Regions from separate parts of the Streptomyces sp. NPDC058872 genome, predicted to be linked through region 2. Evidence: riboswitches for the same ligand, from Rfam matches in the RefSeq annotation. Region 2 holds a riboswitch; each other region holds the start of a gene.

The links. A riboswitch is a leader RNA that binds a small molecule or an ion and turns the genes downstream of it on or off. The one in region 2 is predicted to bind cobalamin.
Region 1: it holds a riboswitch for cobalamin, as region 2 does, so the genes downstream of both, ACFW22_RS01955 (energy-coupling factor ABC transporter permease) here and cobN (cobaltochelatase subunit CobN) in region 2, are expected to answer to the same signal.
Region 3: it holds a riboswitch for cobalamin, as region 2 does, so the genes downstream of both, metE (5-methyltetrahydropteroyltriglutamate--homocysteine S-methyltransferase) here and cobN (cobaltochelatase subunit CobN) in region 2, are expected to answer to the same signal.

Annotation. Positions count from the first base shown of each region.
Region 1 is NZ_JBHYMK010000002.1:138,845-146,159, forward strand. It holds gene dhaK (dihydroxyacetone kinase subunit DhaK) at 1-586, shown strand, start outside; gene dhaL (dihydroxyacetone kinase subunit DhaL) at 606-1,232, shown strand; gene ACFW22_RS01950 (PTS-dependent dihydroxyacetone kinase phosphotransferase subunit DhaM) at 1,334-1,717, shown strand; cobalamin riboswitch at 1,779-2,013, shown strand; gene ACFW22_RS01955 (energy-coupling factor ABC transporter permease) at 2,042-2,740, shown strand; gene ACFW22_RS01960 (energy-coupling factor ABC transporter substrate-binding protein) at 2,737-3,243, shown strand; gene cbiQ (cobalt ECF transporter T component CbiQ) at 3,250-3,999, shown strand; gene ACFW22_RS01970 (ATP-binding cassette domain-containing protein) at 3,996-4,859, shown strand; gene ACFW22_RS01975 (FAD-dependent oxidoreductase) at 5,087-7,102, shown strand; gene ACFW22_RS01980 (PadR family transcriptional regulator) at 7,149-7,315, shown strand, end outside.
Region 2 is NZ_JBHYMK010000005.1:33,039-40,353, reverse strand. It holds gene cobJ (precorrin-3B C(17)-methyltransferase) at 1-84, opposite strand, end outside; gene ACFW22_RS04360 (precorrin-8X methylmutase) at 81-716, opposite strand; gene ACFW22_RS04355 (cobalamin biosynthesis protein CobG) at 731-2,068, opposite strand; cobalamin riboswitch at 2,149-2,283, shown strand; gene cobN (cobaltochelatase subunit CobN) at 2,361-5,969, shown strand; gene ACFW22_RS04345 (S8 family peptidase) at 6,128-7,123, opposite strand; gene ACFW22_RS04340 (hypothetical protein) at 7,223-7,315, shown strand, end outside.
Region 3 is NZ_JBHYMK010000017.1:115,149-122,463, reverse strand. It holds gene ACFW22_RS13815 (TetR/AcrR family transcriptional regulator) at 33-629, opposite strand; gene ACFW22_RS13810 (DUF3995 domain-containing protein) at 724-1,251, shown strand; gene ACFW22_RS13805 (phosphotransferase) at 1,347-1,769, shown strand; gene ACFW22_RS13800 (protein-L-isoaspartate O-methyltransferase) at 1,871-3,085, shown strand; cobalamin riboswitch at 3,210-3,431, shown strand; gene metE (5-methyltetrahydropteroyltriglutamate--homocysteine S-methyltransferase) at 3,596-5,920, shown strand; gene ACFW22_RS13790 (DUF5701 family protein) at 6,099-6,776, shown strand.

The sequences.
Region 1 (7,315 bases), on a different contig from region 2:
GGCAGTGACGGACAGCCTGTACACGGCGGGCCGACGGGGCACCGGGGGAACGCTGTTCGTGGAGAAGATCGCCGGTGCGGCCGCCGAAGGGGGCGCGCCGCTGGAACGGGTGGAGTCACTCGCCCGTCGGGTCAACGCGCGGTCCCGTTCCTTCGGGGTGGCCCTGAGCGCCTGCTCCACCCCCGCGAAGGGCAGTCCCACCTTCGACCTCCCCACGGGGGAGATCGAGTTGGGGATCGGCATCCACGGCGAGCCGGGCCGCGAGCGGCGGGCGATGATGACCTCGCGGGAGATCGCGGACTTCGCGGTCGACGCGGTCCTGGACGACCTCCGCCCGGCCGGGCCCGTGATCGCCCTGGTCAACGGCATGGGCGCGACCCCGCTGCTGGAGCTGTACGGCTTCAACTCCGAGGTGCACCGGGTGCTGGGCGAGCGGGGCGTGCCGGTGGTCCGGACGCTCGTCGGAAACTACGTGACGTCGCTCGACATGGCCGGTTGCTCGGTCACCCTGTGCGAGGTAGACGAGGAGTTGCTGCGCCTGTGGGACGCTCCGGTGCAGACGCCGGCTCTGCGCTGGGGTCGGTGAGACGGGAGTGGGGAGCAGCATGACGGAGACCATTGACGCCGGGTTCCTGGTGCGTTGGTTGGCGGCGGTGTCCGAGGACGTCGACCGCGAGGCGGACCGGCTCACCGAACTGGACTCGGCGATCGGGGACGCCGACCACGGCGTCAACCTCAAGCGGGGGTTCACCGCCGTGACGGAGGCGCTGGCGAAGGAGCCGCCGGTGACTCCGGGTGCCGTGCTGGTAGCGGCCGGACGGCAGCTCATCTCCACGGTCGGCGGCGCGTCGGGGCCGCTGTACGGGACGCTGCTGCGGCGCGCCGGGAAGGCCCTGGGAGGGGACGGGGAGGTCAGCCGCGCGCGGTTGGCGGAGGCGCTCGATGCCGGCGTGTCCGCGGTGGCGCAGTTGGGCGGTGCGCAGGTCGGTGACAAGACGATGCTGGACGCGCTCGTACCGGCCGTGGAGGGGCTGCGGAGCTCGTTCGAGGCGGCCCGGGCCGCGGCGGAGGGGGGTGCCCTCGCGACCGTGCCCCTCCGGGCGCGCAAGGGGCGGGCCAGTTATCTCGGGGAGCGGTCGATCGGGCACCAGGATCCGGGGGCGACCTCCTCGGCGCTGCTGTTCGCCGCCCTTGCCGACGCCGCGGAAGCGGAGACGGGGGCGGGGGCATGAGTGGGGGCATGGGTGGGGCGGTCGGGGGCACCGAGGTCCCGGCCGCTTCCGCCCCCTCTCCCCCTCCCTCGCCCCCGGCGCCAGCGCCAGCGCCGGTCGGCATCGTGTTGGTGTCGCACAGCGCCGCGGTCGCTGCGGCGGTGGCCGAGTTGGCCCGGGGGCTCGCGGGTGGGGGCGAGGCTCCGGTGCTGGCGGCCGGCGGGGCTCCGGGCGGTGGTCTGGGGACGAGCGCCGAGCTGATCTGCAGGGCGGCGAAGGAGGCGGACCGGGGGGCCGGGGTGGCGCTCCTGGTCGATCTGGGCAGTGCGGTCCTGACCGTCAAGGCCTTGCTCGCCGAGGGTGACGAACTGCCGGAACGGTCCAGACTGGTGGACGCTCCGTTCGTCGAGGGGGCGGTCGCCGCACTGGTCACGGCGAGCGCCGGCGGGGACCTCGACGCGGTGGCGGCGGCGGCCTCGGAGGCGTACTCCTACCGCAAGGGTTGAGCGTGCGGGGTGCTCCGGAGCCGTGTGCGCGGAGTGAGCGGGGGACCGCTCCGGGTGGTGGTCGTGTTGTGATCCAGCAGGTCAACACACTACTGTCACAGGGCCTTGGTGTACGGGAAACCGGTGCAGTACCGGTGCGGCCCTCGCCACTGTGATCGGGAGGTCCGACTCCACCCTCCGGGGAAGTTCCCGGGGGAAGCCACTGGACCGCCGCGGGAGACCGTTGCGGTGTGGGAAGGCGGAGTCGGGCCGCATGACCGTCAGCCAGGAGACCGGCCAGGGCGCGTTGTCCATCCACGAGGTGCTGGAGAGGGTCTTCCCACCATGCATATAGCCGAGGGGTACCTACCCCCCGTGCACGCTGCCGCCTGGGGCGTCGCAGCTGCTCCGTTCGTCGTCCACGGGGTTCGCGCGCTGACCCGCGAAGTCCGGTCGAATCCCGATTCCACCCTGTTGCTCGGTGCGTCGGGCGCCTTCACCTTCGTCCTGTCGGCGCTCAAGCTTCCTTCGGTGACCGGGAGTTGTTCCCATCCGACCGGCACGGGGTTGGGTGCGATCCTGTTCCGGCCGCCGATCATGGCGGTGCTGGGAACGATCACCCTGCTCTTCCAAGCCCTGCTGCTCGCGCACGGGGGCCTGACCACGCTCGGGGCGAACGCCTTCTCCATGGCGATCGTCGGCCCTTGGGCGGGGTACGGGACGTACCGGTTGGTGCGGCGGTTCGGTGCTCCGCTGATGGTGGCCGTGTTCTTCGGCGCCTTCGTCGCCGACCTCTCCACGTACTGCGTCACCAGCGTGCAGTTGGCCCTGGCGTTCCCGGACCCGGGCAGCGGCGTGCTGGGGGCGCTCGCCAAGTTCGGCGGGATCTTCGCCGTGACCCAGATCCCCCTCGCCGTGAGCGAGGGCCTGTTGACGGTGCTCGTGATGCGGCTGCTCACGCAGTCCAGCAAGGGCGACCTGATCCGGCTCGGCGTCCTCGGACGGACGCGTGTGCAGCGGCAGCAGGAGGAGGCGGTCTCATGATGCATCGCAACACGAAGATCAACGGTCTGCTGCTGCTCGTCGTCGCCGCGCTCGCGGTGCTGCCCCTGGCGCTGGGCCTCGGCGACCACAAGGAGGAGCCGTTCTCCGGGTCCGACGGCGAGGCCGAGAGCGCGATCACCGAGCTCCAGCCGGACTACGAGCCGTGGTTCAGCCCGCTGTACGAGCCCCCGTCCGGTGAGATCGAGTCGGCGCTCTTCGCGCTCCAGGCGGCGATCGGCGCCGGAGTCCTGGCGTACTACTTCGGTCTGCGGCGGGGCCGCCGTCAAGGTGAGGCCCGGGCCCGGGCCGGCGTCTCCGCCCCGGTCGAGGACCCCGCCCTGCACAGTGCCCGGGCGGACGGCGTGGCGGCGGACGGCGGGACCGCCGACCGCGACGGCCGGGCACCCTCCCCGTCCGGCACCGGCAGGACGGCCCTCCGCGGCACGCCGGAGGCGGGATCGTCCGGCGCCGGGGCGTCGTCCCCCGACGGACCGGGCGCGTAACCGCCGATGCTGCCGATCGACGCGGCGGCGCACAGCAGTCGCTGGCGCCGCCGCCACCCGGCCGAGAAGGCGCTGCTCGGCTTCGGCCTGACGCTGTGTGCGGTGTGCCTGCCGCCGTGGCCGGGCGCACTGCTCGTGGCGGCAGCCACGCTCACGGTCCTGCTCGGCCCGGCCGGGGTGCCGGGTCGCCAGTTGTGGCGGGCGTTCCGCGTTCCGTTGGGCTTCTGCGTCACCGGGGCCGTTCCGCTGCTCTTCGAGGTGGGTGGGGCCCGGGGGTTCGTGGCCCTCGCACCCGACGGTCCGGTGCACGCGGGAGAGCTGCTGTTGCGTACCGCCGCGGCTTCGCTCGGAGTGCTGCTGTTCGCCTTCACGACGCCGATGTCCGACGTGCTGCCCCGGCTGGTGAGGGCGGGGGTGCCGGCACCGGTGGTGGACGTGGCGCTCGTGATGTACCGGATCGTCTTCCTGCTGCTCGACTCGCTGTCCAAGATCCGGCAGGCCCAGGCGGCACGGCTCGGGCACACCACCCGGACCGCGACCTGGCGTTCCCTCGCGGGGCTCGGCGCGACCGCGTTCGTGCGGGCCTTCGACCGGGCACAGCGGCTGCAGTCGGGGCTCGCCGGCCGCGGTTACGACGGCACGCTCCGGGTCCTGGTGCCGGGCCGGGCCGTCGCTCCGCGGTTCCTCGCGGCGACGGGAGCGCTCCTCGCGGGGCTCGTCGCCCTCACCCTCGTACTGGAAAGGTTCCTCCCGTGACGTCTTCGATCCCCGTCGTGGAACTGGTGGAGGCGGGATTCGCCTACGAGGACGGGCCCGCGGTCCTGTCCGGGGTGGACTTCGCGGTGGCCGAGGGACGTGCGGTCGCGCTCCTCGGCCGGAACGGCAGCGGCAAGACGACGCTGCTGAGGCTGCTGAGCGGGGGGCTGCGCTGCGGTGGCGGTGCGCTGCTCCTGGACGGGGCCCCGGTGACGTACGACCGGAAGGGGCTGACCCGGCTGCGGAGCACGGTGCAGTTGGTCGTGCAGGATCCGGACGACCAGTTGTTCGCGGCCTCGGTCGCCCAGGACGTGTCGTTCGGTCCGATGAACCTGGGACTGCCCGAGGAGGAGGTGCGACTGCGGGTGCGGGAGGCGCTGGAGGCGCTGGACATCGTGGCCCTGGAGGACCGGCCGACACACCTGTTGTCGTACGGGCAGCGGAAGCGTGCCGCGATCGCGGGTGCCGTGGCGATGCGGCCCCGGGTCCTGATCATGGACGAGCCCACGGCCGGGCTCGACCCGCACGGCCAGGAGAGGCTCCTGGAGACCCTCCACCGGCTGCGGGAGGCGGGAACGACCGTGGTGATGGCGACGCACGACGTGGACCTCGCGCTGCGGTGGGCGGACGAGGCGGCGGTGCTCTCCCCGACCGGCCTGCGCACCGGTCCGGTCGCCGAGCTCCTCTCGGACGACGTCCTGCTGGACGCGGCCCGGTTGCGCCGGCCGTGGGCGGCGGCCGTGACGCGCCTGCTGCGGTCCCACGGCCTGCTGGGCGTGGGCGCGGACGCGCCCAGGACTCCGGAGGACCTGGAGGCGTGGGTCGGGCCGGAGGTGTCGGTGCCGCAGCGCCCGTCCTGAGTCGCCCGGCGGCGCCGTGCGGAGCCCGTGCCCCCGCCCCGCACGGACCGTCCGGGTGGCGCGGCACGCCTTCGGGGGGGGGCGGGTCGCGGGTGCCGGGCGGTGCGGGCTCCCCATGGGCTACTGAGTAGTAGAAATCACTCCCCCATTCTTCTGCAACTAGTTGCAGAAGGCGCATCGGGTCACCTAGAACTGAGGTCGACGACCCCTGCGCGAGGAGACGCCCCATGACCCCGTACCCGCACCTGCTGAGCCCGCTCGACCTCGGGTTCACCACCCTGCCCAACCGGGTGATCATGGGCTCGATGCACGTCGGCCTGGAGGAGACCGAGCACGGTTTCGAGCGCATGGCGGCCTTCTACGCCGAGCGCGCCCGCGGCGGCGTGGGCCTCATCGTCACGGGCGGCATCGCCCCCAACGAGGCCGGCCGCCCCTGGGACGGCGGGGCCAAGCTGACCACGGCGGAGGAGGTCGCCGAGCACCGCCTGATCACCGGTGCGGTGCACGCCGAGGGCGGGCGCATCGCCATGCAGATCCTGCACTTCGGCCGCTACGCCTACCACCCCGGCCTCGTCGGCCCCAGCCCGATCCAGGCGCCCATCAGCCCCTTCGTGCCGAACGAGCTGACCGACGCGGAGGTGGAGCAGACCGTCGAGGACTACGCCCGCTGCGCCGAGCTCGCCAAGGAGGCCGGGTACGACGGCGTCGAGGTGATGGGCTCCGAGGGCTACCTCATCAACGAATTCATCGCCTCCGCGACCAACCGGCGCACCGACCGCTGGGGCGGCTCGTACGAGAACCGCGTCCGGTTCCCGCTGGAGATCGTCCGCCGGATCCGCGAGCGGGTGGGCGAGGACTTCATCCTCGTCTACCGCCTCTCCATGCTGGACCTCGTCCCCGGCGGCTCCACCCTGGAGGAGGTCGTCCAGCTCGCCAAGGAGATCGAGGCCGCGGGCGCGACCATCATCAACACCGGCATCGGCTGGCACGAGGCCCGCATCCCCACCATCGCCACCTCCGTGCCGCGCGGCGCCTACACCTGGGTGACGAAGAAGCTGATGGGCGCCGTTTCCGTGCCGCTCGTCACCTCCAACCGCATCAACACCCCCGAGGTGGCCGAGGAGATCCTCGCCGACGGCCGCGCCGACCTGGTCTCCCTGGCCCGCCCGTTCCTCGCGGACCCCGACTTCGTCGCGAAGGCCACCGCCGACCGCGCCGACACGATCAACACCTGCATCGGCTGCAACCAGGCCTGCCTCGACCACACCTTCAACCTGAAGATCACCTCCTGCCTGGTCAACCCGCGCGCCTGTCACGAAACCGAGCTCGTCCTCTCCCCCACCCGCCTCGCCAAGCGCGTCGCGGTCGTCGGCGCCGGCCCCGCCGGGCTCTCCTGCGCGGTGTCGGCCGCCGAGCGCGGGCACGCCGTCACCCTCTTCGACGCCGCCGCCGAGATCGGCGGTCAGTTGAACGTCGCGAAGCGGGTTCCGGGCAAGGAGGAGTTCGACGAGACGCTGCGCTACTTCCGCGTCCAGCTCGCCGAGCACGGCATCGAGGTCCGCCTGAACACGCACGTCTCCGCCGCCGACCTGGAGGGCTACGACGAGGTCGTCGTGGCCACGGGCGTCACCCCCCGCACGCCCGGCATCCCGGGCGAGGACCACCCGAGCGTCCTCAGCTACCTCGACGTGCTGCGGGACGGCGCACCGGTCGGCGAGCGGGTCGCGGTCATCGGTGCGGGCGGCATCGGCTTCGACGTCGCCGAGTTCCTCACGGACGGCGGCGAGGGCGCGAGCCAGGACCCCGAGACGTACTTCCGCCAGTGGGGCGTCGACACCTCGTACGAGAACCGGGGCGGGCTGCGCGCGCCCGAGCGCAACGCGCCGCCGCGCCAGGTGCACCTGCTCCAGCGCAAGACGTCCAAGGTCGGCGCGGGCCTCGGCAAGACGACCGGCTGGATCCACCGCACCGAACTCAAGCACCGGGGCGTCACCATGGTGGCGGGCGTCTCGTACGACCGGATCGACGACGCGGGCCTGCACCTCACGATCGACGGGGAGGCACAGCTCCTGCCGGTCGACACGATCGTGCTGTGCGCCGGCCAGGAGCCCCGCCGCGACCTGTACGAGGAGCTGCTGGCGGCAGGCCGTTCGGCACACCTCATCGGTGGTGCGGACGTCGCCGCCGAACTGGACGCGAAGCGGGCCATCGACCAGGGCACCCGGCTCGCCGCCAGCCTGTGACCGCCGCTCCGTGATCACCGTGGCCGGCCGAACCTAGGATGCGAGCATGTCCCTCCCGCACGCGATCCTCACCGCGCTGCTCGAAAAGCCGTCCTCCGGCCTCGAACTGACGCGCCGCTTCGACAAGTCGATCGGCTACTTCTGGTCGGCCACCCACCAGCAGATCTACCGCGAGCTCGGCAAGCTGGAGCAGGCGGGGCACATCCGCGCCCT
Region 2 (7,315 bases):
TTCGGCGATCGCCCTCACGGCGGCCACGGTCATCAGGTTCGGGTCGCCGGGGCCGAGGCCCACGCCGTAGAGCTTGCCGGTCACTGCTGGATCTCCGCTTCGTGGGCGAGGGCGTTGAGCGCGGCGGCGGTCATCGCGCTGCCGCCGCGCCGGCCCCGTACGACCAGGTAGTCGAGGCCGAGGGCGTTTTCGGCCAGCGCCTCCTTGGATTCGGCGGCGCCGATGAAGCCGACGGGTATGCCGAGGACGGCGGCGGGCTTCCCGGCCCCCTTCGCGATCATCTCCAGGAGGTGGAAGAGGGCGGTGGGGGCGTTGCCGATGGCGACGACGGACCCTTCGAGCCGGTCCCGCCACAGCTCGAACGCGGCGGCGGAGCGGGTGGTGCCGAGCTCGGCGGCGAGGCCCGGGACGGCCGGGTCGGAGAGGCCGCAGAGCACCTCGTTGTCGGCGGGCAGCCGCTTGCGGGTGACGCCGCTGGCGACCATCTGCGCGTCGCAGAGGATGGGCGCACCGGCGCGGAGGGCGGTGCGGGCGCGGGCGACGACGCCGGGGGAGTACGCGATGTCCTGCACGAGGTCGGTCATGCCGCAGGCGTGGATCATCCGGACCGCCACCTGGGCGACGTCGGCGGGCAGGCCCGCGAGGTCCGCCTCGGCGCGGATGGTGGCAAAGGACCGGCGGTAGATTTCCGTCCCGTCCTTCTCGTAGTCGAACATCCTGTTGTTCTCGCTCATCTCGTGTGGGTCGGCAGGCTGCGGGCCGCCGAGACTGCTGCGGTCAGGGAGGTGCGGGGGGTGGGGACGCCGTCCACCAGGTAGCCGTCGTCGCCGGTGGCGAGGACGTCGATCCAGGTGCCGTGCGGGTGTCCGCAGCGGCGTGCGCAGCCGGAGAAGTGCACGGGCAGGGGTCCGGGGGGTGCGGCGGGGGCGTCGGCCCGGACGTCGGCGAGGGACTTGGCGCAGCCGGGCCGTCCGGTGCAGGCGGTGACCCGGGCGCCGGGTGCGTCGGAGCGGGTGAGCAGGCCGTGTGACGCCAGCTCGGCGAGCCGCGCCGGGAGGGAACCGACCGGGGTGCTTCCGCCGGCGGCCGGGGTGGGGGCGGAGGCTCGCCCGGCGGCCGGGACGGCGGCGGGGCGGTCCGCGGCCGGGGCGGCTGCGGCGCCCACCACGACGACCCCCCGCCACGGCGTGAGCCGGATCTCGGCGGCCGGCAGCAGGGCCCGCAGCTGGACGGCGGTGAGCCGGCCGAGCGGGGCGAGGACGTGCAGGGCGCCGTCGCCGAGCGGCCCGGGTTCGGGCGACCGGGGCACGGGCAGGGGCGGTACCGGTACGGGCTCGGCGGTGATCCCGGCCCGTGTCAGGGCGCCGGCCCAGTCCGGCAGGTGCCCCTCGGGCAGTTCGCGGGGGCGCCAGGCCCCGTTCCCGGCGGCCCCGGCGGCGTCCAGGAAGGCGAGGGCGGCGGTGAGGGCGGCCCGGACGGCGTCCGCGGCGGCGAGCCGGAAGGCCCGCGAGCCGAGCCGCAGCAGGACCGATCCGTCCGGTTCTGCGATCAAGCTCACATCGCCGCCCAGCCCGGCCACGTCTCCGCGCCCGTCGTCCAGGACGAACAGGAACCGCCCCGAAAGGGACGCCGCCCGGGCCTCGGCACACAGCGCGGCGTCCAGCTCGCGCGCCCACAACTGCACGTCGGCGTGGCCGAGTCCGTCGAGGCCCGCAGCGGGCGAGGCCACGATGTTGCGGACCCGTTCGTGGGTGGGGGAGGGCAGCAGGCCCGCCTCCGCCAGGAGCTCCGCCAGCCGCGCTCCGCAGTCCTCGGCGAGGCCGCGCAGCTCCGCGTTGCCGCGCGAGGTGATGCTGATCCGTCCGTCGCCGAGGGCATCGGCCGCACCGGCCAGGACCTCCACCTGAGCTGCCGTCAGACGGCCCGCGGGCAGGCGGAGTCGGGCCAGGCGGCCGTCGTCGGCGGCGTGCAGGCGCAGCGCCCCGGGGCAGGCGTCGCCACGGTCCCGCGTGCGGGCCTCGCCCGCTTCGGGCTTCGGGGGTGGGGTGGGCGGCATGGCGGCGAGCATACCCACGGGGAACCGGCCGGCCACCGGGTGTGATCCGGTCGACGTCCCCGCTCCCTGGGGGCCCGCCGGCGCCACGATCTAGGATGCAGACCGGCATGGGGTCCCAGGACCCCGGGGAGGAAGCCCGGTGAGATTCCGGCGCGGTCCCGCCACTGTGAGCCCGTACCAGCGATGGGGCGGGTGAGTCAGGAACTCCCTTTCCCGCGCTCTCGGCTTCGGCCGAGCGAGGGGAGGCCCCCATTCACACGACCACCCGGGGCGCGGACAACCCCGAGGAAGGCCTGAGCTCGCCATGCTCCTGCTGCTGTCGCACTCCGACACCGACCTGCTCAGCGCCCGTGCGGCGAACGCCGCGGCGCCCGGGGACGGACCGGTCGAGTACCGCTTCGCCAACCCCTCCCGCCTGCCCCTCGCCGACCTGCCGGCCCTGCTCGACGGCGTCGACCTGGTCGTCGTCCGCCTCCTCGGCGGCCTCCGCTCCTGGCAGGAGGGGCTGGACGTGCTCCTCGCCGCCGGAAAGCCGGTCGTCGTGCTCAGTGGCGAACAGGCCCCCGACGCCCAGCTGATGGCGGCCTCCACCGTGCCGATCGGCGTCGCCACCGAGGCGCACGCCTACCTGGCGCACGGCGGCCCGGCCAACCTGGCGCAGCTGGCCCACTTCCTCTCCGACACCGTGCTCCTCACCGGCCACGGCTTCGAGGCCCCGGCCGCCACCCCCACCTGGGGCCCCCTGGAGCGCACGGCGCGGAACGAGACCGGCCCGACCGTCGCCGTGCTCTACTACCGCGCCCACCACATGAGCGGGAACACCGCCTTCGTCGACGCCCTGTGCGGGGCGATCGAGGACGCCGGGGCCCGCGCCCTGCCGCTCTACGTGGCCTCCCTGCGCGCCCCCGAGGCGGAGCTCGTCGACACCCTCCGCACCGCCGACGCGATCGTCACCACCGTCCTCGCGGCCGGCGGCACCAAGCCGGCCGAGGCGCAGGCGGGCGGGGACGAGGAGGCCTGGGACGCGGGGGCGCTCGCCGCGCTCGACGTGCCGGTGCTGCAGGCGCTGTGCCTGACCGGCTCGCGCTCCGCCTGGGAGGAGAACGACGAGGGCCTGTCCCCGCTGGACGCGGCCAACCAGATCGCCGTGCCCGAGTTCGACGGCCGGCTGATCACCGTGCCGTTCTCCTTCAAGGAGATCGACGCGGACGGCCTGCCGGCGTACGTGGCGGATGCCGAGCGCGCCGCCCGGGTGGCCGGGATCGCCGTCCGGCACGCCCGGCTGCGGCACGTCCCGAACGCCGAGAAGAAGCTGGCCCTCGTCCTCTCCGCGTACCCGACGAAGCACTCCCGCATCGGCAACGCGGTCGGCCTGGACACCCCGGCCTCCGCCGTCGCCCTGCTGCGGCGCCTGATCGCGGAGGGGTACGACTTCGGGCCCGAGGAGGAGCTGCCCGGTCTGGTCTCCGGCGACGGGGACGAGCTGATCTACGCCCTCATCGAGGCCGGCGGCCACGACCAGGACTGGCTCACCGAGGAACAGCTCGCGAAGAACCCGGTCCGCATCCCCGCCGCCGACTACAAGCGCTGGTACGCGCTCCTCCCGGAGGAGCTGCGCACCGAGGTCGAGGAGCACTGGGGCCCGCCGCCGGGCGAGATGTTCCTGGACCGCTCCCGCAACCCCGAGGGCGACATCGTCCTCGCCGCCCTGCGGCGCGGGAACCTGCTGGTCCTCATCCAGCCGCCGCGCGGCTTCGGGGAGAACCCGATCGCGATCTACCACGACCCCGACCTCCCGCCGTCCCACCACTACCTGGCCGCCTACCGCTGGATCGCCGCCGGCGCCGAGGACGGCGGCTTCGGCGCCGACGCCATGGTCCACCTGGGCAAGCACGGCAACCTGGAGTGGCTGCCGGGCAAGAACGCCGGCCTGTCCGCGGCCTGCGGCCCCGACGCGGCCCTCGGCGACCTGCCCCTGGTCTACCCGTTCCTCGTCAACGACCCGGGCGAGGGCACCCAGGCCAAGCGGCGCGTGCACGCGACCCTCGTCGACCACCTGGTGCCCCCGATGGCCCGCGCCGACTCGTACGGCGACATCGCGCGCCTGGAGCAACTGCTCGACGAGTACGCCCAGATCTCTTCCATGGACCCGGCGAAGCTGCCCGCGATCCGCGCCCAGATCTGGACCCTGATCCAGGCCGCCAAGCTCGACCACGACCTCGGCCTCGACGAGCGCCCCGAGGACGACGGCTTCGACGACTTCCTGCTGCACGTCGACGGTTGGCTGTGCGAGGTCAAGGACGCCCAGATCCGCGACGGCCTGCACGTCCTCGGCGGCGCCCCGGTCGGGGAGGGCAGGGTCAACCTGGTGCTCTCCATCCTGCGGGCCCGCCAGATCTGGGGCGGGACGCAGGCCCTGCCGGGGCTGCGCGAGGCCCTGGGCCTGGACGAGTCGGCCGCCACCCGCACCACCGCCGACGAGGCCGAGGCGAAGGCCCGCGAGCTGGTCGAGGCGATGGAGGCCGCCGGTTGGGACGCGGCGGCCGTCCCCGAGGGGTACGGCCCCGAGGTCCAGGCCGTGCTGCGCTTCGCCTGTGAGCAGGTCGTGCCGCGGCTGGCCGCCACCACGGACGAACTGGCGCACGCCGTGCACGCCCTGAACGGCGGCTTCGTCCCGGCCGGCCCGTCCGGTTCCCCGCTGCGGGGCCTGGTCAACGTGCTGCCCACCGGCCGCAACTTCTACTCCGTCGACCCGAAGGCGGTGCCGTCCCGGCTCGCCTGGGAGACCGGCCAGGCGCTCGCCGACTCGCTCCTGGAGCGCTACCGCACGGACAACGGCGAGTGGCCGACCTCGGTGGGCCTCTCCCTGTGGGGCACGAGCGCGATGCGCACCGCCGGCGACGACGTCGCCGAGGCCCTCGCGCTGCTCGGCGTCCGTCCGCTGTGGGACGAGGCCTCGCGCCGCGTGAACGGCCTGGAGCCGATCCCGCTCGCCGAGCTCGGTCGCCCGCGCATCGACGTCACGCTGCGCATCTCGGGCTTCTTCCGGGACGCCTTCCCGCACGTCATCGGCCTCCTGGACGACGCCGTACGGTTGGTGGCCGGGCTCGACGAGCCGGCCTCGGACAACCACGTGCGGGCGCACGCGCAGGCCGACCTGGCCGAGCACGGCGACGAGCGGCGCGCCACCACCCGCATCTTCGGCTCGCGGCCGGGGACGTACGGCGCGGGCATCCTCCAGCTGATCGACTCGCGCGACTGGCGCACGGACGCCGACCTCGCCGAGGTGTACACGGTGTGGGGCGGGTACGCGTACGGCCGCGGGCTCGAAGGCCGCCCGGCGCGCGACGAGATGGAGACCGCGTACAAGCGGATCGCGGTCGCCGCGAAGAACACGGACACGCGCGAGCACGACATCGCCGACTCCGACGACTACTTCCAGTACCACGGCGGCATGGTCGCGACCGTCCGCGCGCTGAAGGGCACGGCCCCCGAGGCGTACATCGGCGACTCGACCCGCCCGGAGACCGTCCGCACCCGCACGCTCGTCGAGGAGACCTCCCGGGTCTTCCGCGCCCGGGTGGTCAACCCGCGGTGGATCGAGGCGATGCGCCGCCACGGCTACAAGGGCGCGTTCGAGCTCGCGGCGACCGTCGACTACCTCTTCGGGTACGACGCGACGACCGGGGTCGTCGCGGACTGGATGTACGACAAGCTGACGCAGGAGTACGTCCTCGACGCGGAGAACCAGGCCTTCTTGAAGGAGGCCAACCCGTGGGCCCTGCACGGCATCGCGGAGCGGCTCCTCGAAGCGGAGTCGCGGGGGATGTGGGAGAAGCCGGACCCGGAGACCCTGGCCGCCCTGCGCCAGGTGTTCCTGGAGACCGAGGGCGACCTGGAGGGCGAGGACTGATCCCCGCGGGGCGGGTGCCGGAGCCGTGCGGGGGAGCCGCTCCGTAACCCGCCCCGCGGCCCCCGGCCGGCCGGGGGAACCCCTTCGGCGCGCCGGTGGACCGCGCCCCGCTCCGGCGGGCCCGGTGCGGCCGTCCGTGGGCGGCCCCCCGGGCGGGGCTACTGCCCCTTCGCGGCCTGCACCGCTGCCGCCGCGTCGACGTTCCCGAGCCCCAATTTGGGCAGTTGGCCGGGGTTGGCGGCGGTGTCGCGGATCGTCTGCATGATCGCCGCCGGGTCCAGGCCCTGCTGGTGCAGGAGCGCGGCCACGGCGGAGACGTACGGCGCGGCCATCGAGGTGCCGGACAGCCTCCCGTACCCCGTGGTGTTCTTCACGGTCTCCTTCGCGGTGTGGGTCGGGAGCGTCGAGACGATGTCGACGCCGGGGGCCGACACGGCGTTCTGCGCGCCGAAGTTGGTGAAGGAGGCCGGTGCCCCGTTCCGGTCGGACGCGTTGACCACCAGGACCGGGGTGTCGACCTTGTAGGGCTGGAGCACGGTGGCGTCGTTGCCCGCCGCGGCGACCACCACCGCGCCCTTGCCGTTCGCGTGGGTGATGGCCTGGTTGAGGATGCCGCCCTTGAGGAGGCGGGCCATCAGGCCGGACTCTCCGAGGGAGAGGTTGATGACGTGGGCGCCGTGGTCGGCGGCCCAGACGATGCCCTTGGTGATGTTCGCGTCGCTGCCGCTGCCGTTCGCGCCGAGCACCCGGACCGGCATGATCTTGGCCTCGGGGGCGCCGCCCGCGATGCCGACGCCGTTGTCGGCGCCGGCGGCGGCGATGCCGGAGACGTGGGTCCCGTGGCCGTTGAGGTCCGTGGGCTCGTCGTCGCCGTCGACGAAGTCGTAGCCGTCGACGAGCCGCCCCTTCAGATCGGGGTGGTCGGGGTCCACGCCGGTGTCGACGACGGCGATGACGGTGTCCGTGCCCTTGGCGGTGCCCCAGGCGTCCGGGAGCTTCAGCGCGTCCAGGGCCCACTGCTCGCCGCGCAGCGGGTCGGGCTCGCCGTCGTCGCCGCAGCCGGTGACGAGGCCGGCGGTGAGGACGGCGAAGGCGGCGAAGGAGGCGAGGGCGGTGGGCCGGCGGCGCATGAAGATCTCCCCGTTCGTCGGCATGTGGCCCAGTGAACAGCCGGTTTCGGTGCCCCGCATCTCGACGGGACCTCGACGGCAACCCCTATTGTTCTAGTAGAGTGCAAACAAGGGAGGTTTTCCGTGAACCGTGCCACGCTCCGTCTCCGCGCGCTCGCCGCGCTGCCCTTCGTCCTCGCGCTCGTCGCCCAGCTGCTGCTGCTCGCCCTCTTCCAC
Region 3 (7,315 bases), on a different contig from region 2:
GATCACCGGGTTGCCCACGAGACCGATGGCCTTCATTCTGGTGTGGTGTCGGCACCGATCGGCGCGAGGACCATGTCGACCAGGTGATCGAGGGCCGCAGCCGCGCCGGGGTCCTGGAACTGCGCTTCGGGAGCGGACTCGGGCGCCGTCCTGCGGAGCTCGAGCCAGCCCAGGTAGGCGGCGTATGCGGCGAGGGCCCGATGGCGCGCGTCCCGCGGCCCGAAGCCGAGGCCGACACACACCTCTTCGAGGAACACGAGCCGGGCCCGGGTGACGCGCGCGACGACCTCGGCAACGGCGGGATGCCCCGTCTGCGCGGCGAGGGCCGGCTCCAGCCCGGCGATCTTCTCGTCCCCCAGCGCCTCGGCGAACAGGGTCCGGGCCCGCGCCACGGGGTCGACTGTCCCCCGAACGGTCGCGATGACCTCCGTCGTACCGTGCCGTTCCCAGGTTTCGAGGGCGGCCACGAGAAGGGCTTCCCGATTCGCGAAGTGCCAGTAGAAACTGCCGCGGGTGACACCGAGTTCCCTGGCGAGCACGTCCACCGCCACCGCGGCGACACCGTCACGGGCAAGTGCCCGGAGCGCCGCCATCGTCCAGTCGTCCTTGCTGACCTTGCCCTTCGCCATGCCCCGTACAGTACTGTACGGATATCCGTACAGTACTGTACGGAACTGTCCCGAGCACCGGTGGCAGACCTGTGGAGTGGGGAAGGGCGGCAGCATGAAGGCCATGGAATGGCTGCTCGGTTCGGCGGGCGGGAGTACGGGAAGCGGCACAGGGGCCGGCGTGGGCGAGGACGCCCGCGCCGCAGCCGGCTTCGCGGCGGCCGGCCTGGCGGCGGCGAGCGCTTTGCACGTGGTGTGGACCGTCTCGACCTGGCCGCTGGCCACCCGTGCCGAGTTCGCGGCCGTCGTGGTCGGCGTCGAGGAGAGCCGGCTGCCCTCGGCCCAGGGGACGCTGGTGGTCGCCGGACTGCTCGGCGCGGGCGCGTGGCTCGTGGTCACGGCCGCCCGGCCGACGCACCGCCTCGCTCCCTCACGACTGGTACGGACGGGCCTGTGGACGCTCTCCGGCGTGCTCACCGCCCGCGGAGCGGGCGGCCTGCTGGTCTCCGGCTTCGACCTGAGGGACGTCCCCGCCGAGTTCCGGCACTGGGACCTCGCGCTCTACTCGCCGCTGTGCCTCACACTGGGCGGACTGACGGGCTATCTGGCGGTCCGCACCCGACCCGGACGACGCTCCAGGTGAGTGAGTCCGGTGTCCGCGCTGGTCGCGACCGCGGCGAAGGACACCCGTCGACCGGCGCCTGACGACCAACCCGGACGCTCTTCCGACAGCGCTGGATGCCGTTTCCCCAGCCCGGTGAGGGTACGACCGCTGTGCCGCCGGTCGAGGAGGGCACGGCCTTCGCGTGGGTCACCGCAGCAACATCGGTGGACGTTGCCGAACCCTCGTCGTCGTGCCAGAGCTCGGGGCGATGGGCACAGCCCTTCCACCAGCGCGGTGCTGCACTGACGTCGCCTGGTTGCAGGCAGTTCCGCATGTGGGGGCCGCTGGCGATCGCGCAGCGGTGGGCGGTCGACACGGCCCGCGAGAAGCTGGCGCGGGTGCCGGAAGTCGAACGGCTCTTGGGCGGGGTCCCCCGCACGATGGTGTCGCAACTGGTCCACGGCGACCTGTCCGGCCCCAACATGTTGCTGCGGGGCGAAGGGGTGGCCGCGCTCGTCGACTTCCACCCGCCGGTCCGTCGGGGAGCCCTCTGGTAGGTGGGCCGCCTCGCACCTCCGGACGGCCACAGCCCTGACCGCCGTGCCTGCTCCTGCTCCTGCTCCTGCTCCTGCTCCTGCTCCCACGAAGGACTGCCCGCATGCCCCGTGATCTCCAGGCCACCGATCCGAGCAGCCTGCGCACCGCCATGGTCGACCGTCTCGCCTCCACAGGTGTCCTGACCGACTCGCTGCTGCGCGATGCCCTGCTCCACGTGCACCGCGAAGTCCTGTTGCCGCACGCCTATGTGCGGGTCAGCGGCCCGGGTGCCGATCCGATCGATTGGCGCCTCCTCGACGGCTCCCACCCCGAGGACCGTCAGGAGTGGCTCGAACTGATTCACAGCGACGAGTCGATCCTGCTCCAGCGCGACGGCGAACCCCTCGACGCGCTCGGCCGCGGGCCGGTGACCGGCGGCCACATGACGTCCATGTCGACCTACGCCCCCGCCACCGTCGAAACCCTCCAGACCCTCCAGCTCGCTCCTGGCCGGCGCTACCTGGAGCTCGGGCCCGGTCCCGGCGTCTCCCTCGCGCTCGCCGCCACCGTCACCGGCCCGGGACTCGCCACCGGAGTGGAACGGGACGCGCACATGGCGGCCTTCGCCCAGCGAAACCTCGACCGGCTCGGCGTCGGTGCGACGGTGTTCGAAGGCGACGCGCTCGACGGGCAGGAAGGCCGGGCGCCGTACGACCTGATCCACTCCGGCATCGGCGTCCCGTGCGTCCCGCCCGCGTGGGTGGAGCAACTCGCGGCCGGTGGGCGTCTGCTGACCACGCTGGTGACCCGGACGCCGAGCTGGCCCGGGCAGCTCCTCGTCACCCGCTCCGGTCGGGGCCGAATCGAAACGGTCCTTCAGGGGCGGGCGCGGGGTTACCGGCCGATGCTGGGCTACCGGTCGTTGGGTTCCCTGGACCACCGCGCGCGGATCAAGGCCAACCCCGGCACGGCGCGACCCACCCGGTTCGTCCCGCCGCCGGACGAGGCCCACGGCTACTGGCTCGCCGTCGCGCACTGCGCGCCGGGCCTGGTGCGGGACTTCCAGGCCGACACGATGACGATCGTCGCCCCCGAGGACGGCTCCTGGGCCGTGGCCGGTCCTGATGACGGCATCGTCCGCGTCCACGGGCCGCGCGACGTCTGGGCCGAACTCGAAGACGTACATGCCCGTTGGGAGCGGGCGGGACTTCCTGAGACGTACCGGGTCGCCCTCTCCGAGGACACCGGGATCCAGCACGTCGTCTCAGGCCCCGGGCCGAAGGCACTGAGCTGGACACTTCCGCCCCTGGCCCTCGTGCCGCCGCAGACGTCATGACCGCGCCACCGGGGCGCCACCGCGCGGCCGTACGCGTACCGCAGGACGTCATCGACTGCGGAGCCGCCTCGTTTTTTACGTCTGCATGTTGGATAAACCTCGCCGCTGAGCGATCGGACGTCCTAGGCTGGTCCTCGCAGCTGGTTCGCCCCGTCCGCCAGGCGGGAGCGTCGCAAGAGGGAACCCGGTGGGAATCCGGGACTGCCCCGCAGCGGTGAGCGGGAACGACCGCCGTCATACGCACTGGGTCCGGACAACGGTCCTGGGAAGCGACGGCCAGTAGGTGTCCTCCGCCAGGAGGACGTGCCCGCGAGTCCGAAGACCTGCCCGTTGCCCACGCACGGTCGTATGCCGTGCGCGGACATCCCGGTGACCTCGTGGGCGGGTCGGCGTACACAGCGAGCGGCACATCCGGCGTTTCCGGTCCGGTGCTCCGCACCTCCTGTGGCTCCTTCGCGTCCGCCTCCCGTCTCCGGGATGTTGTGGACACATCTCGCGAAGGAGAGTTCCGTGACAGCCCAGTCCGTAGCCACGGCAGCACGAGCCACCGTGTACGGCTACCCCCGCCAGGGTCAGAACCGCGAGCTGAAGAAGGCCGTCGAGGGCTATTGGAAGGGCGGTGTCACCGCCGATGCCCTCCGGGAGACGGCGGCCGGCCTCCGCCGTTCCCGCTGGCAGGAGTTGGTCGACGCCGGCATCCACGAGGTGCCGACGGGAGACTTCTCCTCCTACGACCACGTTCTGGACACCAGCATCATGGTCGGTGCCGTGCCCGCACGCCACCGCGCCGCCGTCGAGGCGGATGCGCTCGACGGGTACTTCGCGATGGCCCGCGGCACCCAGGACGTGGCCCCGCTGGAGATGACCAAGTGGTTCGACACCAACTACCACTACTTGGTGCCCGAACTCGGCCCGGACACCGTCTTCGCCGCCGACTCGACCAAGCAGGTCGCCGAGCTGAGGGAAGCCCTCGCCCTCGGCCACACTCCCCGGCCGGTCCTGGTCGGCCCCCTCACCTATCTGCTGCTCGCCAAGCCGGCCCCGGGCGTCGTGACCGACTTCGAGCCCCTGACCCTTCTCGACCGGCTGCTGCCGGTCTACGCCGAAGTCCTCGCCGATCTGCGCGCGGCCGGCGCCGAATGGGTCCAGCTGGACGAACCCGCCCTGGTACAGGACCGCACACCGGCCGAGCTGAATGCCGCCGCCCGCGCCTACCGTGAACTGGGCGGTGCCACCGACCGGCCCAAGCTGCTCGTCGCCTCGTACTTCGACCGGCTGGGCGATGCCCTCAAGCTGCTCGCCGCCGCCCCGGTGGAGGGCCTCGCCCTGGACTTCACCGAATCCGCCGCCGTGAACCTGGAGGACCTTGCCGCGATCGGCGGGCTGCCCGGCAAACGCCTGGTCGCAGGCGTCGTGAACGGCCGCAACGTCTGGATCAACGACCACCAGAAGTCCCTGGCCACCCTGGGCACCCTCCTCGGGTTGGCCGACCGGGTCGACGTCGCCGCGTCCTGCTCCCTGGTGCACGTCCCCCTGGACGCAACCGCGGAGCGCGACATCGCACCCCAGATCCGACGCTGGCTGGCCTTCGCCCGTCAGAAGAGCACCGAAGTCGCCACCCTCGCCCGCGGCCTCGCCCAAGGCACCGGTGCGATCGCCGCCGAACTGGCCGCCAACCGCGCCGACCTCGCCTCACGAGCCGGCTCCGTCCTCACCCGCGACCCCGCGGTCCGTGCCCGTACCAAGGCCATCACCGACGCGGACGGTCGGCGCTCCCAGCCGTACGCCGAGCGCTCCGCGGCCCAACGCGCCCATCTGGAGCTGCCGTTGCTGCCGACCACGACCATCGGCTCGTTCCCGCAGACCGGCGGGCTCCGTGCGAGCCGTGCCGACCTCCGGGCCGGCCGGATCGACACCGCCGGATACGAAGGCCGCATCGAGGACGAGATCCGCGAGGTCATCTCCTTCCAGGAGAAGACCGGCGTCGACGTCCTGGTGCACGGCGAGCCCGAACGCAACGACATGGTGCAGTACTTCGCCGAGCAGCTGACCGGCTACATCGCCACCCAGCACGGCTGGGTCCAGTCCTACGGCACCCGGTACGTCCGCCCTCCCGTCCTCGCCGGTGACGTCTCCCGTCCCGAACCGATGACGGTGCGCTGGACCACATACGCCCAGTCTCAGACCTCCAGGCCGGTCAAGGGCATGCTGACCGGTCCGGTCACGATGCTCGCGTGGTCCTTCGTGCGGGACGACCAGCCGCTGGGCGACACCGCCCGGCAAGTGGCGCTGGCCCTGCGCGACGAGGTGAACGACCTGGAGGCGGCCGGGACCTCGGTCGTCCAGGTCGACGAGCCGGCGCTCCGCGAGACCCTGCCGCTCCGGGCCGCCGACCACCCCGCCTACCTGGCCTGGGCGACCGAGTCCTTCCGACTGACCACCAGCGGCGTACGACCGGACACCCAGATCCACACGCACATGTGCTACGCGGAGTTCGGCGACATCGTCCGGGCCATCGACGAGCTCGACGCCGACGTCATCAGCCTGGAGGCGGCCCGTTCCCACATGCAGGTGGCCGACGAACTGGCCGAGCACGGCTACCCGCGCGAGGCCGGTCCGGGGGTCTGGGACATCCACTCCCCGCGCGTCCCGGGCGTCGACGAGATCGCCGTGCTCCTGCGCAAGGGCCTGGCCGCCATCCCGGCCGAGCGCCTGTGGGTCAACCCGGACTGCGGGCTCAAGACCCGCGGCTGGCCGGAGACCCGCACCTCCCTGGAAAACCTCGTCGCCGCAGCCCGCACGGTCAGGGCGGAGTTGACGGTCCACAACGATTGACGCCCGAGGTCCGGGCCGAACGCACCGTCGTCCGGCCCGGACGCCCTCGGAGTACGAAGCCTTCGGGGCGCACGCCGCTTCAGACGACCGTGCGCGTCCGACACCGATCACGGGAACGATCCGGCGACGCCCCGCGTTGCCCCGGGGCTTGCCGCGAACAGCGACCCGAAGGACTCACGTGCCCGAAGCAACGTCCGACACCAGCCCCGGGACCACCGCCCTCGCACCGCTCCCGCCGCTCACCGCCCAGGCCGAACGCCTGATCGAGCTGGGCGTGCACGAACTCGCCGGGATCTCCGCCGCCGCGTTGCGTGCCTTCGCCGAGGGCGCCCACGGGGACACGGGCGACGCCCTGCTCGCCGTCGACCCGAATCGTGTCCCCGCCTCTGCCCTGGCGCCCCTGCCCGACCGTGACGGCAAGCCCGGCTTCGTCGTCGTCGACATGCTCGACGTCGACGAGTTCGCGCCCACCGACAGCGCCAAGGTGCCCGACGGGCCGCTCTACCTCGTCACCGGCATCGACCGCGGCGACCACATGGCCAACTGGAGTCCCGAAGAGGCGCTGCCCGCGCTCACCGAGGCGGGCCGCACCCCCCTGCTCCTGACCGAAGGAATCCACTGGGTGCTCCAGCAGCCCGCGGCGCTGGAGCGCAACCACTGCTTCATGACCATCGGGGCCCGACTGCGCAAACCGAACGGCACCTTCGACGCCCGCACCCCCGCCATCTGGATCAGCAACGGCACGGGGCGGGACGGCCGCGAACGCCGCAACGCCCCCAAGATCGGCTGGTGCTGGTGGGGCAACCGGCACACCTGGCTGGGCTTCGGCTCGGCAACCGGCCGGACGACGACCTAGCAGCGGGTAGGCGCGTTCTCCACGGGCGCGTCCGGCCCCACCGGACGCGCCCGCTCCCATGCTTCGGACGGAGGCACGGTGGTCGCCTGCCGAGCAGGGCGTGCTGACCGTCGCTTCGTCGCTGCCGTCCCGTGCCGCCCCTGGTGTCCTCGACGTCGTACGGACTGCGGTCCATGGCATCGGCGCCCGGTGGCGCGGGCCGCTTCGACGGGAGCCACGCCCTCCCCGACGTTCGTGCGGGTGCGGTCCTCGGGGTGAGCGGGTCCGTGACGTGCTGCCGCCCGGACCGACCGGGCCGCGGGGCACGGACCGGTGCAGGCACGGGCCCGTGGCCCGGAGAGGACGGGCCGGGCACGGGCGGGGCTTCTCGGATCGAGTCGCGCCTTCCCGAATATCGGGTCAAGCTCGTCTATGTGTCCCCTTTCATAGGCAATCACCCCGTACCGCGATCGTCAGGAAGGGCGCCGCACCGAGGAGGCGGAAGTGGGCGGGTCCGTCACCATCGGACACGACGGTGCCCGGCTGACGGACGGAACCCT